Regions from separate parts of the Paenibacillus polymyxa M1 genome, predicted to be linked through region 3. Evidence: riboswitches for the same ligand, from Rfam matches in the RefSeq annotation. Region 3 holds a riboswitch; each other region holds the start of a gene.
The links. Region 3 has a riboswitch for glycine ahead of gcvT (glycine cleavage system aminomethyltransferase GcvT). Riboswitches for the same ligand answer to the same signal wherever they lie in the genome.
Positions count from the first base shown of each region.

Region 1: it holds a riboswitch for glycine, as region 3 does, so the genes downstream of both, sdaAB (L-serine ammonia-lyase, iron-sulfur-dependent subunit beta) here and gcvT (glycine cleavage system aminomethyltransferase GcvT) in region 3, are expected to answer to the same signal.
Region 2: it holds a riboswitch for glycine, as region 3 does, so the genes downstream of both, PPM_RS20465 (alanine/glycine:cation symporter family protein) here and gcvT (glycine cleavage system aminomethyltransferase GcvT) in region 3, are expected to answer to the same signal.

Region 1 is NC_017542.1:485,481-488,764, reverse strand. It holds gene PPM_RS02155 (DUF6359 domain-containing protein) at 10-1,614, opposite strand; glycine riboswitch at 1,829-1,943, shown strand; gene sdaAB (L-serine ammonia-lyase, iron-sulfur-dependent subunit beta) at 2,155-2,844, shown strand; gene sdaAA (L-serine ammonia-lyase, iron-sulfur-dependent, subunit alpha) at 2,834-3,284, shown strand, end outside.
Region 2 is NC_017542.1:4,547,997-4,551,280, forward strand. It holds gene PPM_RS20460 (sensor histidine kinase) at 1-343, shown strand, start outside; gene PPM_RS20465 (alanine/glycine:cation symporter family protein) at 469-1,887, opposite strand; glycine riboswitch at 2,034-2,129, opposite strand; gene PPM_RS20470 (glycoside hydrolase family 1 protein) at 2,393-3,284, opposite strand, start outside.
Region 3 is NC_017542.1:4,379,639-4,382,922, reverse strand. It holds gene gcvT (glycine cleavage system aminomethyltransferase GcvT) at 86-1,186, opposite strand; glycine riboswitch at 1,363-1,554, opposite strand; gene gcvH (glycine cleavage system protein GcvH) at 1,856-2,254, shown strand; gene PPM_RS19695 (PTS mannitol transporter subunit IICB) at 2,680-3,284, shown strand, end outside.

The DNA of each region.
Region 1 (3,284 bases), 2.0 Mb from region 3:
TTACGTTTATTACGAAGCCGCCCCATAGGAGCCCGACTTGAACGTTTTTGGATCGTACCATTTGTAGCCTGCTGCTGGAGCAGACCAAGGCTCGGGTTGCGGTTCTGTGGAAGCCGCAGGCTCCTCAAACGGCAGAAGCTTCGTCGGTTGATCCAGCGTTAAACCTGCCACATCGGATAATTTGGTGTAGTCCTGCTTCCACGCAAGCCATTGGACCGTTTGCACCAGGAAGGTGGCATCGTCCACTTCCTTGAAACCATCATATGTCTTTTTCGACTGTCCGTTTTCTTCACGCGCATATTTCGGTGTAGCATCTTCTACAGGGGAAGAATCACCGATAAATGCTGCCTTGCCTTGACCTACCTTGGAGATCGCAGCATAAGGCCCTTCCGCACGGCCTCCGCCGTTATAGACACCCTGGTCTACAGCATTGCCCCATTTATTCGTACCTGTAGGGATATAGGCAATTCCTTTGGCTTTGGTAGGATCAATAATAGCCAGCGTAGATCCCGCATGCATGGCAATCGAGCGTACACCCTTGGTAATGCCAAAGGATTGATCTGCGGCTACAATGTCCGTAGCATTCACGTCACCGAGCGCATTGTAACGGAAACGAACACCAAAGTTGGTTGCCAGCCAATCGGAGCTAGTTAACCCCTGCATCGCCGGTGATGCTGCTTCTTCTGTAGTCATGCCTTTGGCCGGATTAGTATAGGCTCCACGACGGTAGCCATTCATAACCTCAGAGGAATCCCAACGGTTTTTGTTACGGTCCGCATTATAGTGGTCGGAGATGAAGAAGACACTTCCCCCGTTATTCACATATTGCAGCAGGGCAGCCTGCTCGGATGCCTTAAAGGCAACATTCGCTTCACCGATGATGAACACATCATATTGGCGCAGCTTATCATAGGTTATGGCCTGTTCTCCATAAGTAAAAGGAATGGGACGGTTCAGTTGGTCCACTGTAAAACCTACATTACGCAGTCCATTGGCAAAGTCGGAGAAGGCGCCTTCAATGACCCAATCTGCTGCCCCAGCCGTCTGTGCGTGCGTATTATCGAACAGCACCTTTTTACCTTTGCCATCCGGCAGTGTAGTACCGGGTTGACCCGGGTTACCAGGATTAGGCTCGCCAGGTTCACCTGGTTCACCCGGCTCGCTTCCGTTCACCAGTTCAACAGCGCTTGGGCTTTTCACTCCACCAAAATTATTGTAGGCGCCGAGTGTACCCGTCACACGGATTTTGTTGCCAATCAGCTCAGGATGGCCTGTTAGCCCAAATTGCCCTCTGTACGCTGATGTCAGCTGTACATCCAATAGATTAGACGTGCTACGTTCATTGGCCTGGTCGGCAATCAGTACGTTAAAATCATTCGCAAACGGAGAAGAAAAATTAGCCGTTTTCGATCCGGTAGCATGTCCGACGATGTAACCTTCCACCGTCACTGTGCCTCCACTGCCTTGGCGCTGAAGTGCCTCGGCTACTGTCAGTGCTCCCTCCGCTTTGACCTGACCGAATGGAACGAAGATCCCGATCAGCAGCGATACGATCGCTGCCAGATGCAGCACCCCTTTCAAGCGTGAACCTGTGAACCGCAAGCCTTTTACCATACGTCAATATCCCTCCTATAATTCCATAAATGTACTTGTCCTCTATCAGATTAGCTGTCTATCTTCTAATTCCTTCCTGATTTCATCCATAATTATGTAAATTTTAATCTCTTTTATCGGAAACTCGCTTGTTTATGTAAAAAATGAACCCTGCGATTGACACCGAGCACGGCATACATTACGCTAAGAAAGATATGTAGAACGGTATACGCGAATGAAGATGACGGGAGAGTCTGTCCAGGGGCTTACACGCTGGCGGCACCGAAGGAGCAAGACGCCAACACCCGGCTGGCGGATAATCTCTCAGGTCCATGTATCGTCATCTGACGCAACTCTGGAGAGAGCGCAAGCCACCCAAGGGGTAAGGCGGTAAGGACACCGTACGAAACTCTCAGGTAACGAGGACAGAGATAAGGGAAACTTCCTTATCCTGTCCTTTTTTGCGCTCACATTTTACGTCAGCATTAGGAACCGTCATAGCCGCGCAAAAACGCGGAAATACCATATACTATGGTACTAGAACATACAGGGGGCCACACCATGCGTTTCAAAGATGTATTTTCCATTATCGGTCCGGCCATGACCGGACCTTCCAGTTCACACACTGCAGGCGCGGTGCGGCTTGCACGCGTTGCCCGTCACTGGCTCGGGACGCAGCCTGACCGTGCCCGCATGACACTGTACGGCTCCTTCGCCGACACCTACAAAGGACACGGTACAGACCTGGCGCTCATCGCAGGACTGCTCAATTACGATACAGACGACCACCGAATTCCAGATGCCGAGCAATGGGCGGAGCAGGCCGGGATGGCCGTAGAATTTGCCGTCAGCGGACTACCCGCCCCCCATCCGAACACTGTCCGTTTTGAGCTGTGGAAGGGTGAGGATCAGCGTACACTGCTGGGCTCCTCCATCGGCGGCGGCAGCATCCATGTCCAGCAGCTCAATGAATTCCGAGTTAACCTGACCGGGGAGCTGTCTACGTTGGTGCTTCTTCACTCGGATAAGCCCGGTACATTAGGTGCGGTGACTTCAGCGCTCGGCGCCGCTGACATTAACATTGCCTATATGCACGTGGATCGCAAAGGCCGGGATGGAGAAGCACTTACAGCCATCGAAACGGACAGTCTTCCTACGGCTGAATTAATCGCAAAACTACAATCCTTACCACATATGTACGAAATTAAAATGATTAATTTGAAAAAAGGAGCTGAATCTGATGCGATTTAGCCATCTGCATGAAATCAGCGCTATATGCGCTGAGGAATCCACCACGATTGGCCGCCTGATGATTCAAGAGCAGGTACAAGAGACGAATACAACGGAAGAAGAAATTTTCCGCCAAATGTCTGATTATTATGAAGTCATGAAGGAGGCCGTTCATCGCGGTCAGACGCAAGACACTGTATCCCGCAGTGGATTGACGGGCGGCGACGGCAAGCGCTTAGCCGAATATCTGCGGACAGGGGAAACCTGCTCCGGCGATGCCTCCGCGCTCGCCATGGCTTATGCGCTCTCCGTGTCGGAGGTTAATGCGTCCATGGGGCGCATTGTCGCCACGCCCACTGCAGGTTCATGCGGAGTCATCCCCGGTGTGTTCATTAGTGCGCAGGAGCGGTTCGGCTGGGATGATGAGCATATGGTGCACGGCTTGTTCGCAGCCGGAGCCA
Region 2 (3,284 bases), 170 kb from region 3:
TGCAAACATTAGTATTGGAAGTCATGATCTATGTATTGTCTTAGGTAATGTTTTCGATAATGCTATTGAAGCTGTAAGGCAGCTTCCTAGAAAGAAAGAGCATTCAATTCATTTGGAAATTTTAACCGATAATTCTGCCCTATGGATTTATGTTCGCAATTCAAAAAGTAATTGTCTCAATACAGCATTCTCAACCAAAACATACACCCCCCCTTTAAAAAAACATGGGTATGGATTACTTAACATCCATCAAGTAATAAAGAAGTACGGTGGTTATTTAAATACAACAATTACGGATTCAAATTTTCAAATTACGATTATGATTCCATGTAATAACCCTTAGATTTGTAAACATTATGAATTAATGGCTATTCAGAATAAATAAAATGTCGGTAAATACCAGTCTTATAACAATTAAAAGGGAGTGTCCTCAAGCCTATGATGGCTGAGAGCACTCCCTTTTATTATTTATGAATTGATCGTTTGTCCTTTTTCTTCTACTTGGATAGCCGCCCCTACATTGGCACCTGCAAGAATGCCCTTTTTCTTATTAGGATACAAAGAATTCATATAGGTTCGGGTTTCTGCAACGACAATGCCTGACAAGCCGAGCAGTGCAATCAGGTTTGGAAAAGCCATCATTGCGTTAAAAATATCTGCCAGCAGCCAGATGGCATCGAGCTTGATGAACGCGCCTCCGGCAACCAGTATGATGAACAGATAACGGTATGGTTTAATCCACTTGACCCCAAGCAAATATTCAACACAGCGTTCCCCGTAGTAGTTCCAGCCAAGTATCGTTGTGAACGCAAATAAAATAAGGCTAATCGTCACGAGCTCTGCTCCAGCCGGAAAGGCACTGGAAAACGCATGTTGAGTCATCAGACCTCCATCATCATTTCCACTCCATATTCCCGTAACCAGCAATGTAAATCCTGTCAAATTACAAATAATCATCGTATCGATAAAAACGCCCGTCATGGATATTAGTCCTTGTTCTGCGGGCCATTTCGTCTTAGCTGCTGCTGCTGCGATTGGCGCACTTCCCAAACCAGCTTCATTTGCAAAGATCCCTCTGGCAACTCCGCTTCGCATCGCCAGCATAATCGTGGCTCCGGCAAATCCACCCGTCGCAGATGTTGTCGAGAAAGCCCCTTGTAATACTAGTGCGATCGCATGAGGAAGCTCTCCTGCAAACTTAATGAGTACGATTAAACAAACCACGATATAGAGCCCCGACATGAATGGAACAATCTTTGTGGATACCTTGGCGATACTTTTGAGTCCTCCAATCGTAACAACAGCCGTCAACACGGAAATAATGATTGCTGTAACTACTGTTGGCACGCCAAAGCTACTTTCCGTAGAAGAAACGATAGCCTTTACTTGCGGAAAAGTACCGATTCCAAATAGTGCTACAAGAATACCAGAAAAGGCAAACAACATCGCCAGCGGCTTGAAACGGCGGCCAAGCCCGTTTTCAATATAATACATCGGTCCACCCGAAAATTGTCCGTTCCGGTCTTTAACACGGTATTTAACGGATAATAGCCCTTCCGCATATTTGGTTGCCATCCCGAAAAAAGCTGCAACCAGCATCCAGAATAATGAACCGGGCCCACCCAGTTTGATCGCTGTTGCGACACCGACGATACTTCCCGTACCTACAGTAGCTGCGAGTGCCGTACTCAATGCTCCAAAGCTACTGACATCCCCGCTGCCTTCGTCCGGCGCTTTACCAATTAGCTTGAGCGCTAAGGGCAATCGAATAATCTGAAGCATCTTCAGACGGATCGTTAGCCACAACCCAGTGCCCATGACGAGAATTAGAAGCGGCGCTCCCCACATCCAACTGTCAATTGTTTCTAATAAATGTACCAAATTCATTTCAACCCGCTCCTCCAGCATATTAAAAAACAAAAAAGAGTCAAATCCGTTGATTCGACTCCTGGAGAGGTTAAAGGCACGAAAAATAAACCAATTTGTACAGGATTTTATCTCTAAAAAGCCTAGAGTATTCCCTGTCACAGGTTATTCGCGTCTCTGTCCTTTTGCCTGAGAGTTTAAGCAGATGATAATCTGCGGTGCACCTTCGGCGCCCAATTAAGGGTCTCTCCAGAGTTCTGTCCGTTTACGGTCCCTGCTTGTTGCTGTAAATCAGCTTAAGCACCTGAGAGTTTTGCCCCTTCGGTCGGAACTTTCGTTCCATCTCCCGCAAACATCAACCAGACATATGAAATTTTTATTTATTATACAGAAAACTTTCAGCGTATTACAAGTGAAAAATTTGTGAAGCCCTCTGACAAATCAATAGGGTGTCTATACAAAAAGCGGGTACAGCAGATTGCATCCTAAGGATTTTCTCTGCTGTACCCGCCAAAACGATATAGAATTACAATTCTTCACCATTGGTTGCTATCACATTTTTATACCAGTTAAATGAGTCCTTTTTGGAGCGTTGGAGCGTTCCGTTACCGTCATCATCCAGATCAACGTAAATAAATCCGTAGCGCTTGGACATTTCGGAAGTAGACATGCTCACAAGGTCGATAGGACCCCAGCTGGTGTAACCAATCAGATCAACACCGTCAGCAATGGCTTCCTTCATTTGGGCAATATGCTGACGCAAGTAATCAATGCGATACGTGTCATGCACAGAGCCGTCCTCTTCTACCTTATCGTACGCACCCAGGCCATTTTCCACGATGAACAGCGGCTTTTGGTAACGGTCATAAAACGTATTTAGTGTAACACGCAGGCCGATCGGATCAATCTGCCATCCCCAATCGGAGGATTGCAAATACGGATTTTTCACACCGCCAATCAGGTTCCCTGCTGCCTTTTCTCCTTCTGGACCTGCCGATACGGTCAAGGTCATGTAGTAGCTAAATGAGATAAAATCAACCGTATTATTTTTCAAAATTTCAGCATCGCCGGGTTCTGTCTGGATCACAATATTATTTTCTTCAAAATAGCGGTTCATATAGTTGGGATACTCCCCACGAGCATGCACATCCGTAAAGAACAGGTTCATTTGATTTTCATGCTGTGCTTTCAGAATATCCTCTGGGTTACACGTATGTGGGTAGCTTTCAATGCGAGCCAGCATACAGCCGATCTGAGCACCCGGAATGATCTCATGTCCCCGTTTGGTCGCCAGTGCACTTGCTACAAATTGATGGTGCAATGCTTGATATATCGCTTGTTGTTTGTTTTCTACACGGTCAATAACCACACCGCCGCCAGTAAACGGACTCATGGTCATGACATTGATTTCGTTAAAG
Region 3 (3,284 bases):
AAATTAGCTAATACATAGTCTTAATTGGAAAATCCAGAATTTTATATCTGACATGATCGCTTTTTTAGAATGAAGAGGATTAAGATCAGCGTAGCCGTTTATAAAAGGGGGCTGGGACCACTTCCGCACGCAGGCGTTTACCACGAATTTCGACCTCCAGCGGTGTCGATAGGGTGCTAAAACGACTGTCCACCAGGGCCAGCCCCAGATTACGCTTCAAGGTGGGCGATTGAGTACCCGTTGTGACCTCACCGATGTGTTGACCTTCAGCGAACACCGGATAATGAGCGCGCGGGATACCGCGGTCAATCATTTCCAGCCCGATCAACTTGCGAGGAATTCCTTGTTCTTTTTGACGTTGCAGTGCTTCCCTGCCGATAAAATCTCCTTTGTTCAACTTGACGAAGAAACCTAAACCAGCCTCAAGCGGTGAAATTGTGGCAGATAACTCCTGTCCGTACAATGGTAGCCGTGCCTCGAAGCGCAGCGTATCGCGAGCACCAAGTCCAGCGGGAATCAGTCCATACGATTCACCGCAACGAAGTAAACCATCCCACACGGCGGGTGCTTCCTCAGCAGGGATATAAAATTCAAAACCGTCTTCGCCGGTATATCCAGTTCGCGAGACAAGTGCTTTTGCTCCGAACAATTGCACGTTCTCATGGAATCGGAAAGATGCCAGATTCGTAATATCTGTATCTGTCACGGCTGCGGCAATACGTGCTGCTTCCGGTCCTTGTAGTGCCAGCAATGCTATCGCATCAGACACATTCTTCAGATGAACCGATGCTGGTACGTGGCGTATGAGCCAATCCCAATCTTTGTCGATGTTGGAGGCATTCACAACGAGCATGTAGCGCTCTGGTCCTTTGCAATATACAAGCAAGTCATCCACTACTCCTCCATCGGGGTAACACAGGAGTGAATATTGTGCCTGGCCTGGTTCCAACTGGCTGACATCATTCGTAGTTACCCGTTGCAAAAAAGCCTCAGCTTCTTTGCCTTCAACCAAGAACTCGCCCATATGCGATACATCGAATAAACCTGCACGTTGTCGGACGGCCTCATGCTCCTTTTGAATGCCGCTAAACTGAACGGGGAGTTCCCACCCGCCAAAGTCAATACAACGAACCCCGGGCTGCGTCCCGTAGGACGAATATAGTGGTGTTCTTCGCAAATTAGACATTTTTTCACTCCTATCCAGTGTAATCGGCTAAACAAAAAAGACAGGCTAAAAGAAACGTATAGACGGCAGTCCATACTCTTCTTTCAGCTCTGTCCTTGATACCAGAAAGTTACCCCGGTGTGAACCAGGTTTCCCCTTGGGTGATCCGCTCTTTTCACGGATGCTCTCCAGAGATGCGTCCGGCAGAGGTCCTTTTGCCTGAGAGATTCACCTGCAATGCAAGTTTACTCCTTCGGCGCTACCTTTTGGATCAACGGTATGTTACCCGGTTTTGCAGATAACAACTTGATCCGATTCGCGTGCCCAACTGTCTCACAAACGACAACAGCGATGCGAATATTTTTGGTAGTCTCTCCCTCCGCGTTCATCCGCGTTTGCAGTTGTCGAGGTATTTTCAAAAGCAATTACTATAACCCATTAATACGCAAATCCATTCAAAATGTCAATAAAAATGTCATATAAAACAATATGAAAAACATTTATTGTATAAATAAGGATATGTAAGCGTTTGTTACAAGTTATCATTTTTTTATAGACTGCGCTATATGAGTTGGTATGGAGTATTTTTGTTAGTATTATTGACATGGATGTTCTTGTTGTCATAATCTTAACTTGTCTAATACAGGTGATCAAAAGCATTTTATTCATGTGGAAGTGAGGCGAAGCAGGATGAGTGAAGTGAAACAGCAACTTTGGTATACAGACGAACATGAGTGGGTTCAGCACACAGTGGATGGGACGTTGCGGATCGGCATTACAGACTTTGCACAGCATCAATTGGGTGATATTGTTTTTGTGGAATTACCTGGGGCGGGAACAACGATTGGACAGGGGACGGAGATTGGTACAATTGAATCGGTGAAGACCGTATCCGATCTTTTTGCTCCGGTGACGGGAACCGTTTTGAAAGTAAATGAAGCTCTGGAAAGTACACCTGAGCTGGTGAATGAATCACCCTATGAAGAGGGTTGGATGATCGAAGTAGAGATGAGCAATGATGTCGAGGAAGCTCTGGGCAAGTTGCTGTCTGCGGAGCAGTACGAGCAGTTGATTTCGGATGAGCAATAATGAGCAATACAGCATGAAATAATAGCGCTTTATTCTGAGTTTTTATATGGATATTGAATTAAATAAGAGCATCGTTAGTCCGCTCAGTTTTTGTATAAAATAGTCGCTATGCCTGACATAGCGGCTATTTTTTTGTTGTCTTTTAGAAGACGTATTTACGTTGCTTACGCAGGCTTAGAAGAGAGCCTCTTTATACAATTGCACAGATTTACAACAGTGTTTTTTCGACTAATTTCTATTGTTATCGGCCATATTAAGAAGAATTATGCAGGTATAATGCCTTGTCGTTACTTTAAATTTAAATGTTGTCATCAACGTTCATGACGAAAGTACGTTTTCATTTCGTTGATGAAGATAGCGCTGTCATTTAGTATGAATTTTAAGAAAAGGTAGTGATGCTATTTACTCACAAGGAGGATATGAATATGAGCACAGTGGACACAAAGTCCAGTTCAAACGGTGGCGCTCGTGTCGCCGTACAGCGTTTTGGCCGCTTTCTCAGCGGTATGGTTATGCCCAATATGGGAGCCTTTATCGCATGGGGATTAATTACGGCCCTTTTTATTCCGACCGGGTGGTTCCCAAATGAGGGTTTTGCACAACTGGTTGATCCGATGAAAAATTATTTGCTGCCACTGCTGATCGGTTACACGGGAGGCACGATGATTCACGGACAGCGTGGAGGTGTGATCGGTGCCATTATGACGATGGGGGTCATTGTGGGGGCCGATATCCCGATGTTCCTGGGCGCGATGGTAGCTGGTCCGCTGGCTGCATGGATATTGAAGAAGTTCGATAAGGCCATTGAGGGCAAAGTCAAATCAGGTTTTGAAATGCTGGTCAATAATTTCTCGGCTGGGATTATCGGTGCCATTCTAGCATTACTAGCGCATGTGGCGATCGGCCCGGTCGTGCAAACCATCAGTCAAGTGTTGTCGACAGGGGTACAGTTCCTCGTGAACGCAGGGCTACTGCCGCTTGTCAATCTCATTATTGAGCCCGGAAAAGTATTATTTCTCAACAACGCACT